3 regions of the Micromonospora sp. NPDC005172 genome follow, and region 2 is predicted to be linked to each of the others. Evidence: riboswitches for the same ligand, from Rfam matches in the RefSeq annotation. Region 2 holds a riboswitch; each other region holds the start of a gene.
The links. A riboswitch is a leader RNA that binds a small molecule or an ion and turns the genes downstream of it on or off. The one in region 2 is predicted to bind cyclic di-AMP.
Positions count from the first base shown of each region.

Region 1: another riboswitch for cyclic di-AMP. It lies ahead of ABZV06_RS04710 (C39 family peptidase); the one in region 2 lies ahead of ABZV06_RS06580 (hypothetical protein).
Region 3: another riboswitch for cyclic di-AMP. It lies ahead of ABZV06_RS02035 (NlpC/P60 family protein); the one in region 2 lies ahead of ABZV06_RS06580 (hypothetical protein).

Region 1 is NZ_JBEXIL010000004.1:168,929-175,152, reverse strand. Features, by position in the region: gene ABZV06_RS04730 (glycosyltransferase) at 1-863, opposite strand, end outside; gene ABZV06_RS04725 (acyltransferase) at 1,111-2,310, shown strand; gene ABZV06_RS04720 (hypothetical protein) at 2,496-2,948, shown strand; gene ABZV06_RS04715 (hypothetical protein) at 3,161-3,931, shown strand; cyclic di-AMP (ydaO/yuaA leader) riboswitch at 4,216-4,356, shown strand; gene ABZV06_RS04710 (C39 family peptidase) at 4,590-5,438, shown strand; gene ABZV06_RS04705 (alpha/beta fold hydrolase) at 5,575-6,224, shown strand, end outside.
Region 2 is NZ_JBEXIL010000007.1:8,322-14,545, forward strand. Features, by position in the region: gene ABZV06_RS06575 (carbonic anhydrase) at 1-611, shown strand, start outside; gene ABZV06_RS06580 (hypothetical protein) at 690-1,712, opposite strand; cyclic di-AMP (ydaO/yuaA leader) riboswitch at 1,716-1,847, opposite strand; gene ABZV06_RS06585 (heavy metal translocating P-type ATPase) at 2,539-4,500, shown strand; gene ABZV06_RS06590 (metal-sensitive transcriptional regulator) at 4,505-4,801, opposite strand; gene ABZV06_RS06595 (copper ion binding protein) at 4,897-5,106, shown strand; gene ABZV06_RS06600 (hypothetical protein) at 5,121-6,071, shown strand; gene ABZV06_RS06605 (heavy metal translocating P-type ATPase) at 6,084-6,224, shown strand, end outside.
Region 3 is NZ_JBEXIL010000002.1:158,716-164,939, reverse strand. Features, by position in the region: gene ABZV06_RS02065 (dihydrofolate reductase family protein) at 1-195, shown strand, start outside; gene ABZV06_RS02060 (hypothetical protein) at 342-992, shown strand; tRNA gene ABZV06_RS02055 (tRNA-Gly) at 1,067-1,140, opposite strand; gene ABZV06_RS02050 (zinc metalloprotease) at 1,343-2,326, shown strand; gene ABZV06_RS02045 (pyridoxamine 5'-phosphate oxidase family protein) at 2,404-2,952, opposite strand; gene dcd (dCTP deaminase) at 3,030-3,608, shown strand; gene ABZV06_RS02035 (NlpC/P60 family protein) at 3,669-4,709, opposite strand; cyclic di-AMP (ydaO/yuaA leader) riboswitch at 4,722-4,858, opposite strand; gene ABZV06_RS02030 (N-acetylmuramoyl-L-alanine amidase) at 5,094-6,224, shown strand, end outside.

The DNA of each region.
Region 1 (6,224 bases), on a different contig from region 2:
AAGAAGGCGCGCCGCAGGTGCGGGTGCAGCCGGTCGTCGTTGCCGACCACCACCAGGTAGTGGCTGATCATCAATTGGAACAGCTCGGCCCGCAGGTCCTCGTCCGGGTGCCGGCGGGCGACCCACTCCATCAGCCGCTCGTACTGGCCGAACGCGTCGAAGTGCCGGCCGCTGCGGGTGGAGGTGATCGCGCCCTGACGGCCCTGCCGGTACAGGTAGCAGACCCGGTCCAGCACCGAGATCTTCTCCGCGCCGATCAGCAGGGGGTGGCTGAAGGGGATGTCCTCGTACCAGCCGGGGAAGAAGCGCAGCTCCAACTCGTCGAGGAAGGCCCGGCGTACCACCTTGTTCCACGCCGTGTGCTGCACCCGCAGCAGGTGCGGCTGGTCGGCCAGGCGGGCCACGCCCGGCACCCCGCGCAGCAGGTGGCTGCTCGCGTCGACCTCCCGCCGGCCGTCCTCGTGCACCCGCAGGTGGTCCAGCATCAGCACGTCGGGCTGGTGTTCGCGCAGCCGGTCCAGCACCGCCGCGATCGTGCCCGGTGGCAACCAGTCGTCGCTGTCGACGAACCAGACGTACTCGCCGGTGGCCACGTCGAGGCCCGCGTTGCGGGCCAACCCCAGACCGACGTTCTCCTTCAGGTGTACGACGCGGACGGTGTCGCGCCCGACGGCGTAGGACCGCAGCATCGCGCCGCAGCCGTCCGGGGAGGCGTCGTCCACGGCGATCAGCTCGACCGCCTCCGACTCGCCCGCCGGGATGTCCGCCCGAATCGACTCGAGGCACTGGTACAGGTACGCCTCGACGCCGTAGACAGGCACGACGATGCTCAGCAGCGGCGCGTGCGTCGGCTCATTGACCACCTCGCCACCTTTGACGACGTGGGTGGCCGGCCCCGGAACCACACGTGGCCGACGATGGTGGAGTCCCTGAACACCGGCGAAGCGCAAGGTTAACAACGGCCGCCCGGTTCACCCGGGAGTGACCCGGTAGGGTGCCTCGGTGCGGTCCTGCCGGGCCGTCGCGGGCGTCGCCGTCGCGTCGTCCGACGCTGCGGGCCCAGGAGGAGACGTACGTGCTGGTGACCCTGCGGAGCGTCGGGACCCCGGCATGACGAGCACCGCCGACGCGCCGGCCGCGCCGCCCGCCCCCGCGCGGTTGCCCTCACTGACCGGGCTGCGGTGGATCGCCGCTCTGCTGGTCTTCGGGTTCCACGCCGGGACGATGCGGATCATCGCCGAGCCGGACTACAAGGCCGTCGTCGACGCCCTCTTCACCCTCGGCCTGTCCGGGGTGCAGTTCTTCTTTATCCTCAGCGGCTTCGTGCTGGTCTGGTCGGCCCGCCCGGGCGGTTCGCGGCTGACCTTCTGGCGTCGCCGCGTCGCGAAGATCTACCCGAACCACCTGGTGCTGTGGGCCGCCGCGCTGCTTGTCGCCTGGTGGTTCGCCGATCCCGTCCTGCCGGCCGTCGCCGTGGAGAATCTGCTGCTGTTGCAGGCCTGGGACCCCCGGCTGGGCTGGTTCTACAGCGTCAACACGGTGAGCTGGTCGCTGTCCTGCGAGTTCTTCTTCTATCTCTGCCTGCCGCTGGCACTGCCCCTGCTGCGCCGGGCGCGACCCGCGGTGCTCTGGACGCTTGTCGTCGCGCTGCCCCTGCTGATCCTCGCGCTCTGGCCGGCGCAGCACCTGGTGCCCGAGGCGAGCCGCTGGTGGTTCACCCAGATCTTCCCGCCGGTGCGGTCCCTGGAGTTCTGGCTGGGCGCGGTGGCGGCCGAGCTGATGCTCCGGGGTCTGTGGCGCGGACCTGGCCTGACGACCGCCACCGCGATCTTCGTGGGCACCTGGGTGGCCGCCGGGCAGTGGATCCGCGCCGAGTTGTGGACGACCCTGCTCGCCGTCGCGTACCTGCTGGTGATCACCGCCGCCGCCGACGCCGACGTGCGGAACCGGCGCTCGCCGTGGCGCTCGCGTCCGCTGGTCTGGCTCGGCGAGGTCTCCTTTGCGTTCTATCTGGTGCACGTGCTGGTGATGACCAGCGTGCTCCGGCTCAGTGGCGACTGGGGGACCGGCTTCCGGGGCTGGCAGGGGCCCGCGGTGGTGCTCGGGTTCCTGCTCGTGAACCTGGTGCTCGCCGGGTTGTTGCACCGCTACGTCGAGACGCCGATGATGCGCCGGCTCGCGCCGCGCCGTACTCGTCGAGCGCCGATCGTCCCCCACCAGCGCGCCCCGGAGACCGGAGGCGTCGACCCCGACGTCCCCGGCGAATCCGCCCGCGCGCCCGCGCAAGATCGCACTCGATCCCGGTTGTAGTGGTCTCGTGAGCCGACTGAGGCCACTACATCAACGATCGAGCACGATCTTGACGGGCGCGGTGGCACCCACCAGAGCCGGCTCTCACGCCACCATGTCCACGCTGGTCGGACGGGGTCGGCGCGGCGCGGGCCGACACGCCCGTCGCCGATGCGTCCGGGCGGTCCCGACGGTAGCGTGAGGACGTGCTCCCGGTCGCGCTCACCTGTCCCCTGTGGTGGGTGGCGCGCTGGGCGGCACGGGTGCTGACCAGCCTCGCCGTGCTGTCGCTCGCCCTGGGCGCGGCCCCGGCGCTGCTGCCGGCATCGACCGCAGCGGCCCCGCCGCCCACCATCGGGTCGCTCGCCCTCGCGGAGCCGCTCGGACCGTCGATCGCGGCCCTCACCGACCGCGCCGTCACCGACCGCGCGGCTCTCTCCGGCCGGGCCGCTGCCCAGCACGCCGGCGGGGACCCGGTCGCCGGGGCGCGGGCCGACGCCGGGCCGGCGCGGTCCGTCGACCCGCAGCCTGCGCTGAAGGATGCCTTGGCCGTCCTGCCAGGCCCGCCGGCGGCCGGCAACCAGGCCCGCACGGCCGCTGAGCCCTCGCTCCGAGCCGCCGGCCCGGCCAGCCGAGCCTCCCGAGCGCCGCCGGCCTAGCGGGTCACAGGCGGGGCGTCACGCCGTCCGGCGAGCGCCGAGTCGTATGCCAGACGCCGGTCTCTACCCGGCCACCGGACCCCCAGGCCGACCATTGGGCCCACGGGCCTGCCGTCGACCTGAGCGCCCCGCCACCGCACCTGACGACACACCGCCCGCACCCTCGCCGTGCGGCATCCCATCGCTGACGTGCTCATGCCGAGGAGCCGACCATGGAAACCGTCGTCTTCTACCAGTTCCTGACCGAGGTGCCCCAGGCCGCCGCCATCTGGTCGGCCCTGTTCCTGCTGGCGCTGACGGTCCTCGCCGTACTGGTGGCCCGCCCGGAGCGGGACTCGCCGGCGGCTGACCCGACGCCGCCGACACCCACCGCCCGAGAGCTGGCCGCCGCGGAGATCGCCGACCTGCGCCGGTACGCCGAGGAGGTGGCCGTCGCCGCCGCCCGAGCGGCGCGGACCGCCCGACGCCGTCGCGCTGACTGGCTGGTCGCTCAGGACGAGGCGCAGCAGGCGTGGACGGCGTACGACGAGGCGGACACCGCGGCCCGCCGGGTCGCCACCGCAGGGGCGTTGCCGACTCCCCGGACCCCGCACACCCCCGGCGAGTACGCGGCCCGGGAGCGCTATCTGCACCGAGCCGCGATGGCGGCGTACTGGCGCGGGGAGCTGACCATGGCGCAGCTCGGTGACGTGTTCGGGCACCGGCGTGGCTGGGACCCCCGCCGACACCCGGTGGAGCAGGAGGTGCTGCTCGTCCGGGCGATCCGTGACGCGAGGCTGGCGGAGCACCGGGGGGCCGTGCAGCGGGAGCGGTCGGCCTGGCGGGACGCGGAGGTGGCCGCCGAGTCGGCGCGCACCCTCGCCGAGGAGGCGTACGCGGCGGCAGTGCGGTCGCGGCCGGGCCCGGCGCGGTCACGGCGTACGGCGACGCGGGCGTCCCGTACGGCAGTCGTGGCGCGCTGGCGTCCGGCTCGGGCGGGTTGAGCCCGATCCGTTATGTGAGGCGCGCCACCGGCGGCGGAATCGGGCGACCGGCATCATCGGGGGCCATTGTTCCTGGCATTGCGGCGGCGTTGTCGGCGGCCTGTCCGGTTGTCGCCCACAGGTCCCGGCGGAACCGGTTGTCCCATCGAGTCACGTCAGCGGCAAGACGCGCAGAAATTGCGGGGCTAATCGATGTTTACGCAGGTGGGCGCGGCTTGGCAGAGTGCCCACCGGCCAGTACTGTCGTCCCGTCCGGTGCGGTAACCGATCGCAGGAGGCGACGCCGCGCCGACCCGCTCAATCGTGATCAACGAACCGGGGACCCACAGTAAGTCCGGGGTGAATCCGCGAGCCACGGCCCGCGGTAGGGCGATCTTCCCGCCCGAATCCGTCAGCTAACCCGGTAGGCGGTGACGGAAGGAGTTCCATCCTCGTGCAGCACCCCTCGACCCCACAGTTGTTCCCCCGCCTCCACGGCGTCGCGGTGTCCCCGCTCATCCGCCTCGTGACGGTGAGCTGACCCCCAGGGTCACCGCCCTTCCCGCCCGGCCGTGCCGGGCGTTCCCCTGAGCGGTCCACCATCCGCGGGCCACGGCCCGCGCGTTGGCGCCTGCCCGGATACCGGCCGAGCCCCGGTGTGCCGCTCACCCCCCGAACCGTGGAGGACCTCGTGAAGCACACCCTGAAGCGCCAGCTCCGTCGTCTTGCGACCGAGCGCCCGTACCAGATCGTCGCCGCCTCCGCCGCGGCCCTCGCCATCGCCACCACCACCGGCGCCCTGGTCGCCGGCGCCGCCGACGCCCCGGCCGGCCAGCACACGCCGACCACGGTCGCCGAGATGCGCAGTGACACCGTCGCCTCCCGTGGCGAGGTCCGGTCCGCGGCCCCGTCGCCGAGCACCGCGCCGAGCACCGCCGCCCCGGCCACCAGTGCCGCGTCGCCCGCCGCGAAGGCCACGAGCAACCCGGACCTCACCCGTAAGCCGACGCAGCCGAAGCCGCCCGCGACCAAGGTGCTCGACTACGACTACGAGGCGCAGAACACGTACTACAACTGCGGCCCGGCGGCCACCCGCAACGCCCTGAGCGCCAGCGGCATCGACCGTACGCAGGAGGAGTTGGGTGCCGAGCTGGGCACCACCGAGATGGGCACCAACTCGGCTGAGGACACCACCCGGGTGCTCAACGCCGAGGTGAAGGGCTCCCCGTACCGCACCCGCATGTTCGAGGGCGCGCCCAGCCCGGCCCAGATCGACCGCCTTGCGGCCGACGTCGTCAGGGCCATCACCGACGGCCGGGGCGTGGTGGCCAACGTCGTCGGCGACGCCACCGACACCGACGGCGGTTGGCACTCCTACGGCGGCGGGCACTACATCGCCGTCGTGGGCTACAAGGACAACGGCCGGACCGTGCGGATCGCCGACTCGGCGAACCCGGCCGACCCGGCGTACTGGGTCACCACGATCGACCTGGCCAACTGGATCACCAGCCGGGGCTACTCCGCCTGATCCAGGCGGACACCCCACGACGCCGCGGGCGCCGCGTCCCCACGAGGGGCCGGCGCCCGCGGCGTCTTCGTTGCCGGGCGGCGACCGCCGCTGAACGGCTCTCGTACCGGGCGGCGAACCGTGGGAGACTGCGGCCGTGGCGGAAGAACCGGGTGGTCAAGCCGGCCGTGAGCCGATCCTGTTGCTGCTGCACGGCATGGGGGCGACAGGTGACGTGTGGCTGCCCTGGGCACCACTTCTGGAACAGCACTGGCCCGGGCGGTGGTCGGCACCCGACCTCGCCGGCCACGGCTGGTCGGCGCCACTGCCGTCGTACTCCTTCGAGGGTTTCGCCCAGCGGGTCGCGCAGGGCCTGACCCCCGACGACCGCCTCGTCGTCCTCGGGCACTCGCTCGGTGGTGTGGTCGGCGTGGCGCTGGCGGCCCGCGCCGCCGGACTGCCGGTGGACGCGGTGGTGGGGCTGGGCATCAAGGCGGTCTGGTCACCCACGGAGCTGACCCGTGCGGCGGAGCTGGCAGCCCGTCCGGTGGGCTGGTACGCCACCCGCACCGAGGCCGCCCGCCGCTACCTGCGGGTCGCCGGTCTCGCCGGCCTCGTCGCACCGGACCACCCGATGGTGGACGCCGGCCTGCGTCAGGTCGATGGCCGCTGGCGGCTCGCGATGGACACGAGCGCGTTCGCCGTCGGCGAGCCCGACCTGGCCGGGCTGTTGGCCGCCACCGACGTGCCGGTGGTGCTGGCGCGCGGGGAGCACGACCCGATGGTCACCGACGCGCAGCTCAAGGA
Region 2 (6,224 bases):
CCCGAGCGTACGCCGAGCTGGCCGCCGGCAACCTTCGCTTCGTCGGTGGAGCGCCGCGCCACCCCAACCAGGACGCCGGACACCGGGCCGCCGTGGCGGACGGGCAGCACCCGTTCGCGGTGATCGTCGGCTGCTCCGACTCCCGGCTGGCCGCCGAGATCATCTTCGACCGGGGCCTGGGTGATCTCTTCGTCGTCCGTACGGCCGGGCACACCACCGGGCCGGAGGTGCTGGGCAGCGTGGAGTACGCCGTGACCGTGCTCGGCACCCCGCTCGTGGTGGTGCTCGGTCACGACTCGTGCGGCGCCGTGCAGGCGGCCCGCGAGTCCGCCGCCACCGGCATCGCGCCCCCGGGGCACCTTCCCGCGGTGGTCGACGCCGTGCTGCCCAGCCTGCGGCGCGCCACCGCCGAGGGCGTGGACGACATCGACGGCATCGTCGACATCCACATCGCACAGACCGTCGAGACGCTGCTCGAGCAGTCCCCCGTGCTGGCCGACGAGGTGGCGCGGGGGCGGTGCGCGGTGGTGGGGATGTCGTACCGGCTCGCGGCCGGAGTGGTGCGGCCCGTGACCCCCGTACCGGCCGAGGCCGCGACGACCGACGCCTGACGCGGCCGGTCCGCACCGAACACGCCCGAGGGCCGCCCCGCTGGACGGGGGACGGCCCTCGGACTACTGATCACCGGGTCAGAGCAGCGACATGTGTACGTGGTCGGTGTGGTTCGACGGCCCGCTGTACGACTTCCAGCCGGTCGCCGGCATCCAGATCTGCCGGTTCCAGATCACGTAGTAGATGCCGAGCCGGTCGGCGTTGCGGATGAGGAACGCGGCCACGTTGTTGCCGTACATGCGGGTGTCGTTGTTGTGCCACGGGCTGAAGCCGCTCTTCTGCAGCGACCAGTCACAGGCGCGGCCCTTCGGGTGCTCGTACGGTCCACCGTTGCGGTGGCAGCCCACGAACCGGTTGAACCCGGCCCGCTTGACCTCCTTGTACGCGTGCAGCGTGCGCGGCGTGATGCAGCCTGAGGTGGTCGGGTCGTCCTCGCTGCACGACTGCGCCTTCCACTCGCCGTCGGCGGTGCGACCCGGGCCGATCCGGGCGACCGGCGAGATGGCGTCGACCAGGCCGCCGGTGAAGCCCTGGCCGCCGACCAGCGCGAGCGCCTTGTCCGCGTCGCGCTTGTCCTTGGCCATCAGGGCGGTCTGCTTCTGCTGCTCCCGTACCTCCGCGTCGAGGGCCAGCTTGGCCTGCTCGGCGCGGGCCTTCACGGCGTTGACCTCGGCGAGCTTCTTCTCGTTGACCATGTTCATCTCGTCGAGCGCCGCAGCCCGTTGGACGAACGAGTCCGGAGCGTCGCTCTCCAGCAGCATCGCGATCGCGCCGACACGCCCGGTCCGGTACGACTGGGCGGCGATCTGCCCGACCTGCGGGGCCAGCGCCGCCAGGTCGGCCTTGGCCCGGTCGACCTCGGCCGCCAGCTCAACCTGCCGCTTCTTGGACTTGTCCAGCTTGGACTTGGCCGCCACGTAGTCCCGGTTGGTCTGCTCGATGACGTCATTGAGCAGCTTGGGCTCGTCGCCGTCCTCCTCGTGCCCGGACGGTGTGGGGGTCGTCGGGGCGGCGTGGGCCGGGAGGGGCCCGGCGAGCACGGTCAGCGCGGCGAACACGGCCACCACGGGCGTCAACCAGCGGCGTAGGGGTGCCGTCACAATCTTCCCTTCCGTCGACCGCCGACCGGGTTAGCTGACGGGTTCGGGGCGGAAGTGGCCCCTACCGCTGTCGCGGATTCACCCCACGTACCTGGGTCCCCGGCTCGCCGGTTGGCGATTGGGCGGTGGCACCGCAGGCGCCGCTGCGCGCCTTCGTCGGTGACCGGCAGCGAGGTTACCCGAGAGTCCACCGCCTGAGCTACGTCCCGATGCCGACTAAAAGCGTCATTTCGCCATGGCGTTGAGTGACCAGTGACGCGGTTCTCAGGGCGGGTGCCCGATCCGGTCACGCTGAGGAGTGTCACCATGCCGTATCCGTGCTCCTGTTCGGCTCTGGCCACCCGGTGGCGGCGGTGGATGGGGCAGCGCCGTCTCGCGGCCACAGCACCAGCGCGACGACGACGGTTAATGCGAGACTCCCAACGATCCGGTGCGGGGTACGTGCCGGCGGGCCGTCCGGTTCAGCTCTGCGGGACGAACGCGGTGCCGAGCGCCGCAATTCGCGGGCTGACGATTCGGCGATCACGGAACGTGACCGGCGGGCCCGGTTGGCGGGCAGCGGCGCGCGACCGGGACGACACGGGCGCTCTACTGTTCGGCGGGATCGGAGGGGTCATCGTCGCAAGATGCTAACCAGCGCGCCTGGGTGTCGCAGGTCGTGGCGGAGTGTCGGACGGTCGAACCGCTGACACCGCCCCGGCGGGGGCGGGAGGGTGGAGTCATGCCCGCGCCACCGCCTGACCCCGAGCACCACCGGCACACCGCGCCGGCGACGGACCACCGCCGGCACGCCGGGCACGACCGGCACGCCGGGCACGACCCGGCGATGTTCCGTCGCCGGTTCTGGGTCTGTCTGGTGCTCACCGTGCCGGTGGTGCTGAGCAGTCACCTGGTGGTGGACCGGCTCGGGCTTCGGCTGGACGTGCCGGGTCGCTCCTTGGTGGGGCCGGTGCTCGGGTCGGTGGTGTTCCTCTGGGGTGGCTGGCCGTTCCTGGTCGGCGCGGTACGGGAGGTGCGGGATCGCACGCCCGGCATGATGCTGCTGGTCGCGATGGCGATCACAGTGGCGTACGCCGCGTCGCTGGCCACCAGCCTGGGTGCCTTCGACCTGGACTTCTGGTGGGAGTTGGCGGCGCTGGTCACCATCATGCTGCTGGGGCACTGGCAGGAGATGAAGGCCATCGGGCAGGCCCGAGGGGCTCTGGCGGCACTGGCGGCGTTGTTGCCCGACGAGGCCGAGCGCGTGGTGGCGGACGGGCAGGTCGAGCGCGTGCCGGTGGGCGCGCTGAGGGTCGGCGACGTGGCGCTGGTCCGCCCCGGAGGTCGGGTACCTGCCGACGGTCGGATCGTCGACGGCGACGCCGAGTTGGACGAATCGATGATCACGGGCGAGTCGCGCCCGGTCGCCCGGTCGGTGGGCGAACGGGTGGTTGCTGGCACGGTCGCCACCGACTCGGCGATCCGGGTCCGGGTCGAGGCGCTGGGCGACCAGACCGCGCTCGCGGGCATCCAGCGCATGGTCGCGGAGGCGCAGCGCTCGGGAGGGCAGGCCCAACTGCTCGCCGACCGGTTCGCCGCCGCGCTGTTCTACGTGGCCACCGGTACGGCCGTGCTCACCCTTGTGGTCTGGACCGCGCTCGGCGAGCCCGACCAGGCGGTGGTGCGTACCGTGACCGTTCTGGTGATCGCCTGCCCGCACGCGTTGGGCCTGGCCATCCCGCTCGTCGTCGCGCTCTCCACGGCGTTGGCGGCGCGGGGCGGGATCCTGGTCAAGGACCGGATGGCGTTGGAGCGCATGCGGACCGTCGACGCGGTGCTCTTCGACAAGACCGGCACGCTGACCCGGGGTGGGCATGCGGTCACCGACCTGGTGACGGCCCCCGGGGTGGGGCGGGACGAGGCGTTACGGACGGCCGCCGCTGTGGAGTCCGACAGCGAGCATCCGCTGGCCCGGGCGATCGTGGCGGCGGCCGGGCCGGGCGGCCCGGCGCGGGCTGTCGACTTCCGGTCGCTGCCGGGCCGCGGGGTGCGGGCCACCATCGACGGTACGGAATACGCGGTGGGCGGACCGGCCCTGCTGCGGGAGCGGGGCGGGCCGCTGCCGGACGATCTGCGGGAGGCGACCGGACGCTGGTCGGCACGCGGTGCCGTGGTGCTGTACCTCCTGCGGCTTCCGGACACCGTGCTCGGGGCGTTCGCGCTGACCGACGAGGTACGCCCGGAGGCCCGGCAGGCCATCGCCGAGCTGCGGGCCGCCGGCGTCCACACCCTCGCCATGATCACCGGGGACGCGCGGTCGGTGGCCGAGTCGGTGGCCGCCGACCTCGGTTTCCGGGCCGGCGTGGACGAGGTCTTCGCCGAGGTGCTGCCGGCAGACAAGGACAGCTGGGTGGCGGAACTCCAGCGGCGCGGACTGACGGTGGCGATGGTCGGCGACGGGGTGAACGACGCGCCGGCGCTGGCCCGCGCGGACGTGGGCATCGCGATCGGGGCGGGGACCGACGTGGCGATCGAGTCCGCCCAGGTGGTGCTTGCGTCGTCCGATCCGCGCGGTGTCGGTGCCGTGCTGAGGCTGTCCCGGGCGTCGTACCGCAAGATGCGGCAGAACCTGGCCTGGGCCGCGAGCTACAACGTGGTGGCGCTGCCGCTGGCGGCCGGGGTGCTCGCCTGGGCCGGGGTGGCGTTGAGCCCGGCGTTGGCGGCGGTGCTGATGTCCGCGTCCACGATCGTGGTGGCGCTCAACGCCCAGTTGCTGCGCCGGGTACGCCTCGAACCGGAGCGGGAGTGACGGCTCAGCCGCGCTTCATCAGTCGGCCGACGGCCGCCATCATCTCGCTGGCCATCTCGTCGGCCCGGCCCTCGGCCGCCCCCTCGTGCATGCAGTGCCGGGCGTGCCCGTCGAGCAGGCCCAGGGCCACCTTGTCGAGCGCGGCCTGGATCGCGGAGATCTGGGTGAGCACGTCGATGCAGTAGCGGTCCTCGTCGACCATCTTCTCGATGCCCCGGACCTGCCCCTGGGCGCGGCGGAGCCGCGCGAGCAGTTGGTCCTTGCTGGCGGTGTACCCGCGGATCGGGGTGGGTGCGGTCATAGCGACGAGAATAGCGTACCCCTGGGGGGTATGGTAACGTCCCTTCCTGCCGGGATACCCCCACCGGGTACCGGTACGATGAGAGGAGCGGTTCGATGGTCGACACGACGTACCAGGTGCGGGGTATGACCTGCGGGCACTGCGTCAGCGCGGTCAGCGCCGAGGTGGGCGCGATCGCGGGCGTGCGTGACGTGCGGGTCGATCTCGCCGCCGGTCAGGTCACCGTCAGCAGCGAGCAGCCCGTGGACACCGAGGCCGTCCGGGCGGCGGTCGACGAGGCCGGCTACGACCTCGTCGAGGCGTGAGCGGAGGGCCCGGGATGACCACGGTGACCAGGTTGGGCGCCTTCACCCTCGGCCTTGCGGCGATCTTCGGCGCGGCCTACGCGGTCGGTCGGGTGGTCGACCCGGCCGACCCGGTCGCGCAGAGCGTGCCCGAGGTCGTCCGCACCCCGGGCCCCACCACGAGTGACGAGACCTCCGACCTCGTTCCCGGCGGGTTGCTCGTCTCCGATCGGGGCTACACGCTCGAACCCGTCGTCGCCCCGTCCGGCGAGTTCGCGTTCCGGATCGACGGGCCGGACGGTCGGCCGGTGACCAGGTACGACGTGGCGCACGACAAGCGGATGCACCTGATCGTCGCCCGCCGGGACCTGTCCGGCTTCCGCCACGTCCACCCCGACCTCGCCCCGGACGGCACCTGGCGGGTCGACACCCCGCTGGCCGGTGCCGGGCAGTGGCGGGCGTTCGCCGACTTCACCCCGACCGGGGGCGAGCCGTTGACCCTCGGCGTCGACGTGGCCGTCCCCGGCGAGCCGACCGAAGCGCCGCTGCCCGCCCCGGCGACCAGCACCACCGTCGACGGTTACACGGTCACCCTGGCCGGCGCGCCGCAGCCGGGCCGCACCTCGGCGCTCACCCTGACGGTGAGCCGCGCCGGGCAGCCGGTCACCGACCTGGAGCCCTACCTGGGGGCGTACGGGCACCTGGTGGCGCTGCGGCGGGGTGATCTCGCGTACCTGCACGTGCACCCGGATGGGACTCCTGACGACGGACGCACACCGCCCGGCCCCGCCGTCACCTTCCTCGCCGAGGTGCCCTCGTCCGGCACCTACCGGCTCTACCTCGACTTCCAGCACGGCGGGCGCGTTCACACCGCCGAGTTCACCGTGGTCGTCGGCACCTCCACCACCACGACCGCGCCCACCCCGAGCGGACCCGCGCCGACCGGGAGCGCCGACCACGGCACCCCCGGGCACGGGCACAACTGACGGGACCAGACGATGACCACCACCAGCAGACCGCTGCCCGAGGCACCGAACCGGATCGAACTGGCGATCGGGGGGATGACCTGCGCCGCGTGCGCCGCGCGGGTCGAGAAGAAGCTCAACCGGATGGACGGGGTCAGCGCCACCGTCAACTAC
Region 3 (6,224 bases), on a different contig from region 2:
GGTGGAGGGGTGGCGACCATCCGTGCGTTCCTCGACGCCGACCTGGTCGACACCATGCACATCGCAGTCGCGCCAGTCGACCTGCACCGGGGCGAACGGTTGTGGGAGAGCCCTGACGAGCTGCTCGACCGCTTCCACCTGGAGTCGGTGCCCAGCCCCAGCGGAGTCACCCACCTGCTGTTCTGGAGGCGGTGACGCAGACGCCGGGCTTCTAGCAGGCTGCACGTGAAGCCCGGGTAAATCGATCACCTTGAGTCACAATTCCATCACATGGAGTTGTGCACCCCTGCGTCTGGGTAACTCGGCAGTAGAAAGAAACTCACCCCTGCAGGGGAGGAACGATGACGCGGGACAAGACCACCCAGGACAGGACCACCAGGCCCAAGACCATCAGGGACAACAAGGCCGCGATGATCGGGCTTGTCGGCGTGGTCGCTGCTGCTGCCATCGGGGCACTGATCGCCGGAGTCTTCGCCCTGTTCGAGTCGGACAAGGGCAGCGGGGACACGGTCAACAACAGCCCGTGCGGCGTGATCAAGGGCAGTCAGATCAACTGCAACAATCCGCAGGGTGAGCCGCTACCCACGACGAATCAGGCTCCCACCGGAACCGGGCCGTGGCCGTTTCGGACCGTCAACACCTGGGGTGAGAGCGGCGTCGACATGGGAGCGGTCGTGCGCCCCTGCAAGGAACAGGACTGCGGTTGCGACCCTACGGTCAAGTGCCGGCTGGGCGTGGCGAAGGGCAATACCACCGTGTACGCCCGATGCCTGGCTCACTCCGACTTCACCGGGGTGCCGGGCGAGGTTCAGGACACGGTCTGGTTCAAGATTGCCTGGCCCAACAACAAGCTGAAGGCGACCCAGGTGTTCGCCCCCACCGCTCACGACCAGTACTCCGGATGGGTGAAGGGCTCGACGCTGGAGCCCGAGGGGCACAACGGCAACATCCCCGTGTGCCCCGCCGAGCCGCGTGTCGAGCCCTTCAACTGACCGGACGATCTCAGCACGGTCCAGAACGACGGAAGCCCTGGCGGGACATGTGTCCTGATCAGGGCTTCCGTGCGTGGAGCGGGTGACGGGAATCGAACCCGCACTGTCAGCTTGGGAAGCTGATGTTCTGCCATTGAACTACACCCGCGAGCGGCACCACTGTACCCGAGTCGTCGCGCCCGTGCACCTAGCCACCCCCGCGCGCCAGCTGACCACGCCCACCGCGAAGAAGTTTCCAGACGGCAACATATGGCCGTTCTCAAATGCATCGATGGGTTGTAACGTCTGCCACACATTGCCAGCCATGGCGTGACACACCCCCTGCCGCGCCGCCAGAGAGAGGTGGGCCCATGGGACTCCGTCCCAACCTGCTGACCCGGCGTGTCGCCGGTGTCGCGTTGACGACCCTCGCGCTGCTGCTCAGCACCGCTGCGGTGGGCGTCGTTCCGGCTGCTTCGGCCTCCTCCGCAGCGCCGGGCGGCGCCTGTTCGGGGCCGGCCGGCAGCCAGGCCAATGCCCGGGCGAAGCCCGGCGCCGCAGCCCTGCACGAGCCGAACGAGCTGACCGCCAAGCAGGTCCGCGAGCGGGACGCCGACCTTGCGGCGGCATTGCGTGAACGGGCCAACTACCGGGCCGGCGCCGGCGCGACGACGCTGGCCACCGTCACCATCCCGGTGGTGGTGCACGTGATCCAGGAGAACAGCACCCGGGCCGGCGGCAACATCCCGGACTCGCTGATCACCTCGCAGATCAGCGTGCTCAACCAGGCCTACGCGGGCGGGACCGGCGGCGCGACCACCGCTTTCGCGTTCCGGCTCGACAAGATCAATCGGGTGACGAACACGTCCTGGTACCCGATCGTCGACGGCTCGTCCGCCGAGCGGTCGATGAAGTCGTCGCTGCGGGTCGGCGGCAAGAACACGCTCAACATCTACCTCGGTGAGCTGAGCGACGACCTTCTGGGCTGGGCGACCTTCCCGCAGCGCAACCTGAGCAGCATGGACGGCGTGGTCGTGCTGAACGAGTCACTGCCGGGCGGCACCGCCACCAACTACAACCAGGGCGACACCGGCACCCACGAGATCGGCCACTGGCTGAACCTCTACCACACCTTCCAGGGTGGCTGCGGCGGCTCCGGCGACGGCGTCAGCGACACCCCGGCCGAGGCGTCGCCGGCGTACCAGTGCCCGACCGGGCGGAACACCTGCTCGGCGACCGGCCTGGACCCGATCACCAACTTCATGGACTACACCTACGACTCGTGCATGTACCAGTTCACGACGGGGCAGGCGAGCCGCATGCTGACCGCGTGGAACGCGTACCGCGCGGCGTAGCACCCCGCACGTACATCCGGTGCCGGCTCCCTCGTGACGGAGCCGGCACCGGCGTCTTTCCGAGGAACAGGCCGTGGTCAGGCGGCCGTGTACTGGACGTCACGGCTGCGGCGGGTCGGGCGCGTCTGCGGTACGGCCGGAGCCGCGACCGCCGCCGGCGGGCTCTGCGGATCGAGCCAGACCTGGACGGCCGGATGACCGACCGCGATGCCCAGGCCGTGCTGCTCACGGCGGGTCAGCATCGCCACGTCGACGGTGAACTCGAACAGCCGCCAGTCGACCCGTGGCTCCGCCCGGGCGCTCTGCGCCAGCCGGGCCACCCGGACCGGATCGGTGACCGGTCGGGCGCGGCCCGCCACGTACGCCTCGTCGTCGCTCTCCTCCGGCGGGAACGAGTGCAGCGCGTAGCGCCCGTCCCGTTCGAGGTCGCGGCGCTTCGGCGAGTCGATGATGAAGCAGAACAGACCCTCGTCGGTGATGACCGGGGAGACCGGGTGGACCCGGGGCCCACCGTCGGCGCGGACCGTGGCCAGGTAGCCGAAGCCCGGCCCGTACTGCTGCAGGAGAACGCGAATCCCATCGGCGAGGCGGGGCTCGTCGGCGGCGAAATCGGACCAGGAAGCCATGCGGGCATTCTATCGAACAAATGTACGAGGAGCGACCTCGACACGCTGGTCACCGCCCACCTCGCTAAGGTGGTCCGATGCTGCTCTCCGACCGCGACCTGGTCTCCGAGATCAAGGCCGGCACGCTGGGCCTGGAGCCGTTCGAGCCCACCCTGGTCCAACCCTCCAGCATCGACGTACGACTCGATCGGCTGTTCCGGGTCTTCAACAACCATCTCTACACCCACATCGACCCGGCCATGCAGCAGGACGACCTGACCTCGGTGGTCGAGGTGCCCGACGGCGAGCCGTTCGTGCTGCACCCGGGAGAGTTCGTGCTCGCCTCGACACTGGAGGTGATCTCGCTCGGCGACCAGCTCGCCGGCCGGCTGGAGGGTAAGTCCAGCTTGGGCCGCCTCGGCCTGCTCACCCACTCCACCGCCGGGTTCATCGACCCGGGCTTCTCCGGGCACGTGACGCTGGAGCTGTCCAACGTGGCGAACCTGCCGATCACCCTCTGGCCGGGCATGAAGATCGGCCAGCTCTGCATCTTCCGGCTGTCCTCGCCGGCCGAGCACCCGTACGGCTCGGTGGTCTACGGGTCGCGTTACCAGGGTCAGCGGGGGCCGACGCCGAGTCGTTCCTGGCAGAACTGGCGCGCCTGGCCGACGAGGTAGGAGACGACGAGGGCCCGCCGCGAGCGGATCGCGACGGGCCCCGACCGCGTCCCGCGTTTCTCAGCCGGGACGGCCGTAGCTGTGGATGGGCCCGTCGTCGGCCTTCTTCATCTTGACGGGCACCCCGGCCTGCGAGGCGTGCACCACCCAGCCGTTGCCGACGTACATGCCGACGTGGTGGATGTCGCTGTAGTAGAAGACGAGGTCACCGGGGCGCAGGTCGCCCTTGCTGACGTTCCTGGTCACCCGGCTCTGCGCGGCGGCGTTGTGCGGCAGCGACACACCGGCCTTCGCCCAGGCGGCCAGCATCAGCCCGGAGCAGTCGTACGACTCCGGCCCCTCGGCGCCCCACACGTACGGCTTGCCGATCTGGGCGCAGGCGAACTTCACCGCGATGCCGGCAGCGCCACCCGGATAGCTGGCCGGGCAGGGCGCCGGACGCAGCGGACCGCCGCCGCCGTTGCCGTACACCTTGAGGCGCTGCTTCTGCAGCCGGTCGATCTCCTCGTTGATCTGCTTCTTCTTCGCCGCCAACTGCGCCTCGGTCCGGGTCAGCTGGGCGACCATCTCGTCCAGCGGCGCCTTCTGCCGGGCCAGCTCGTCGCGGAGATCGGCGACCTGCCGGACGTCCTGCTGCTGGTTGTGGGCGAACCGGTCGAGCATCTCGAGTTGCCCGACCACCTCACTCGGCGAGCGGCTGCCGAGCATCGTGTTGACGGTCGACAGGTTCTGGCCCATGTACGCCCGTACGGCCAGCGCGCTCACCTTGTTCATCGCGGCGTCGACCTGGCGCTCCAGGGGCGCGATGCGAGCGGCGAGCGTGTCGGCCTGCTTGCGCTTGAGGGCCAGGTCGGCTCGGGTGGCGTTGTGCCGCTCGATGATCGGTTCGAGCTTGTTCCAGTCGGCGTCGATCTGCCGTTCGATCTCGGCGACGGACGGGTCGGCCTGGGCCACCGTGGCGCTGCCCGTCAGGACGACGGCGACGCCGACCAGGGCGGCGAGTGCGGTGGTGAAGCGGGACCAGCGTGGGCGCGGCGCGATCGACGTCGGGTCGGCCGGAGCCGACCGCTCGGACGACGGCCGCGGGGCATCAAGGGCCACCGGGTTCCGTACTCCTTCTTCCTGACCGCCTACCGGGTTAGCTGACGGGTTCGGGCGGGAAGTGGGCGCCCTACCGCAGTGGCTGCGGATTCACCCCAGGGAAACGTGGGTCCCCGGCTCGCTCGGAAGCGACTCGGCGGTGTCGGTCCGTCACCGCCCGGGATGGGCAGACCTGCTACCGGGCCGACAAATGACCAGAGTAGAGACGGCCGTTACCGATCCGCAACCCACGCGTCCGTGACACTCCGTACCGATTGGAGCGAGCCGCCGAGCGTTGGTGAAGGTTTCTTTCTGCATGTTTTGAAACATGGAAAGGTATTGACGCGGACTCCCGTACGGCGCGAAGGTGACCGCACTGACACCAGTTCACATGTAGGGGGTTCGATGAAGCGTCCGACCCTGCTCGCCGTCGCGGTCCTCACCGCCACAGCGGCCGTACCACTGCACACCGGCCCCGCCTCCGCCGCGCCCGCCGCCGACCGCCAGCAGCAGTACGCTGCCGCGGCGACCGAGTACGGCGTCCCGATCGACGTGCTGCTCGGCGTCTCCTACCTGGAGTCCCGCTGGGACAGCAACGCCGGTACGCCGAGCACCAGCGGCGGCTACGGCCCGATGCACCTGACCGATGCCCGGCACGTGACCGCTCTGCCCCGACGCGGCCACCATGACGCCCCGGGGGAGGACCCGCGTGGCGACGACTCCCGCAACGCTCTCACGCCCGCCCCGGCCGCCGACCCCGCGCCGCCCACCGCCGCCCTGCAGACCGTGGACGCCGCCGCCACGCTGACCGGGGCCACGACCGAGGCGCTGCGCACCGACGCGACGACGAACATCCGGGGCGGGGCGGCGCTGCTGGCCGCGTACCAACGGGAGGTGGGCGCGCCCGTCGGCGCCGGCACCGACCCGGCCACCTGGTACGGCGCGGTGGCCCACTACGCCGGCGCGGACAGCGCCGATGCCGCGGCGGCCTTCGCCGACGAGGTCTTCACCACGATCGGCACCGGCCAGACCCGAGTGACCGACGACGGCCAGCGGGTCACGCTGCCGGCCCGCGCCGTACGACCCGAGCGATCCTGGCTGGACCGGCTGGGCCTGCGGCGACTCGCTCGCCCGGACGGACTGGAATGCCCCCCCACGGTGTCCTGTGAGTGGATCCCCGCCCCCTACGCGGCGTTCGGCGACGGCGACTACGGCAACCACGATCTCTCCGACCGGCCCGCCCGGCAGAAGATCGAGTACATCGTCATCCACGACACCGAGGCGAGTTGGGCGACCACGCTCCAACTCGTCCAGGACCCGACCTACGTGAGCTGGCACTACTCGCTTCGCTCGGTGGACGGGCACATCGCCCAGCACGTCCGGACCAAGGACGTCGCCTGGCACGCCGGCAACTGGTACGTCAACGCCAAGTCGATCGGGCTGGAACACGAGGGCTTCGCCGCGCAGGGCACCTGGTACACCGAGGCGATGTACCGGACCTCGGCGAAGCTCGTCCGGCACCTCGCGCTGCGGCTG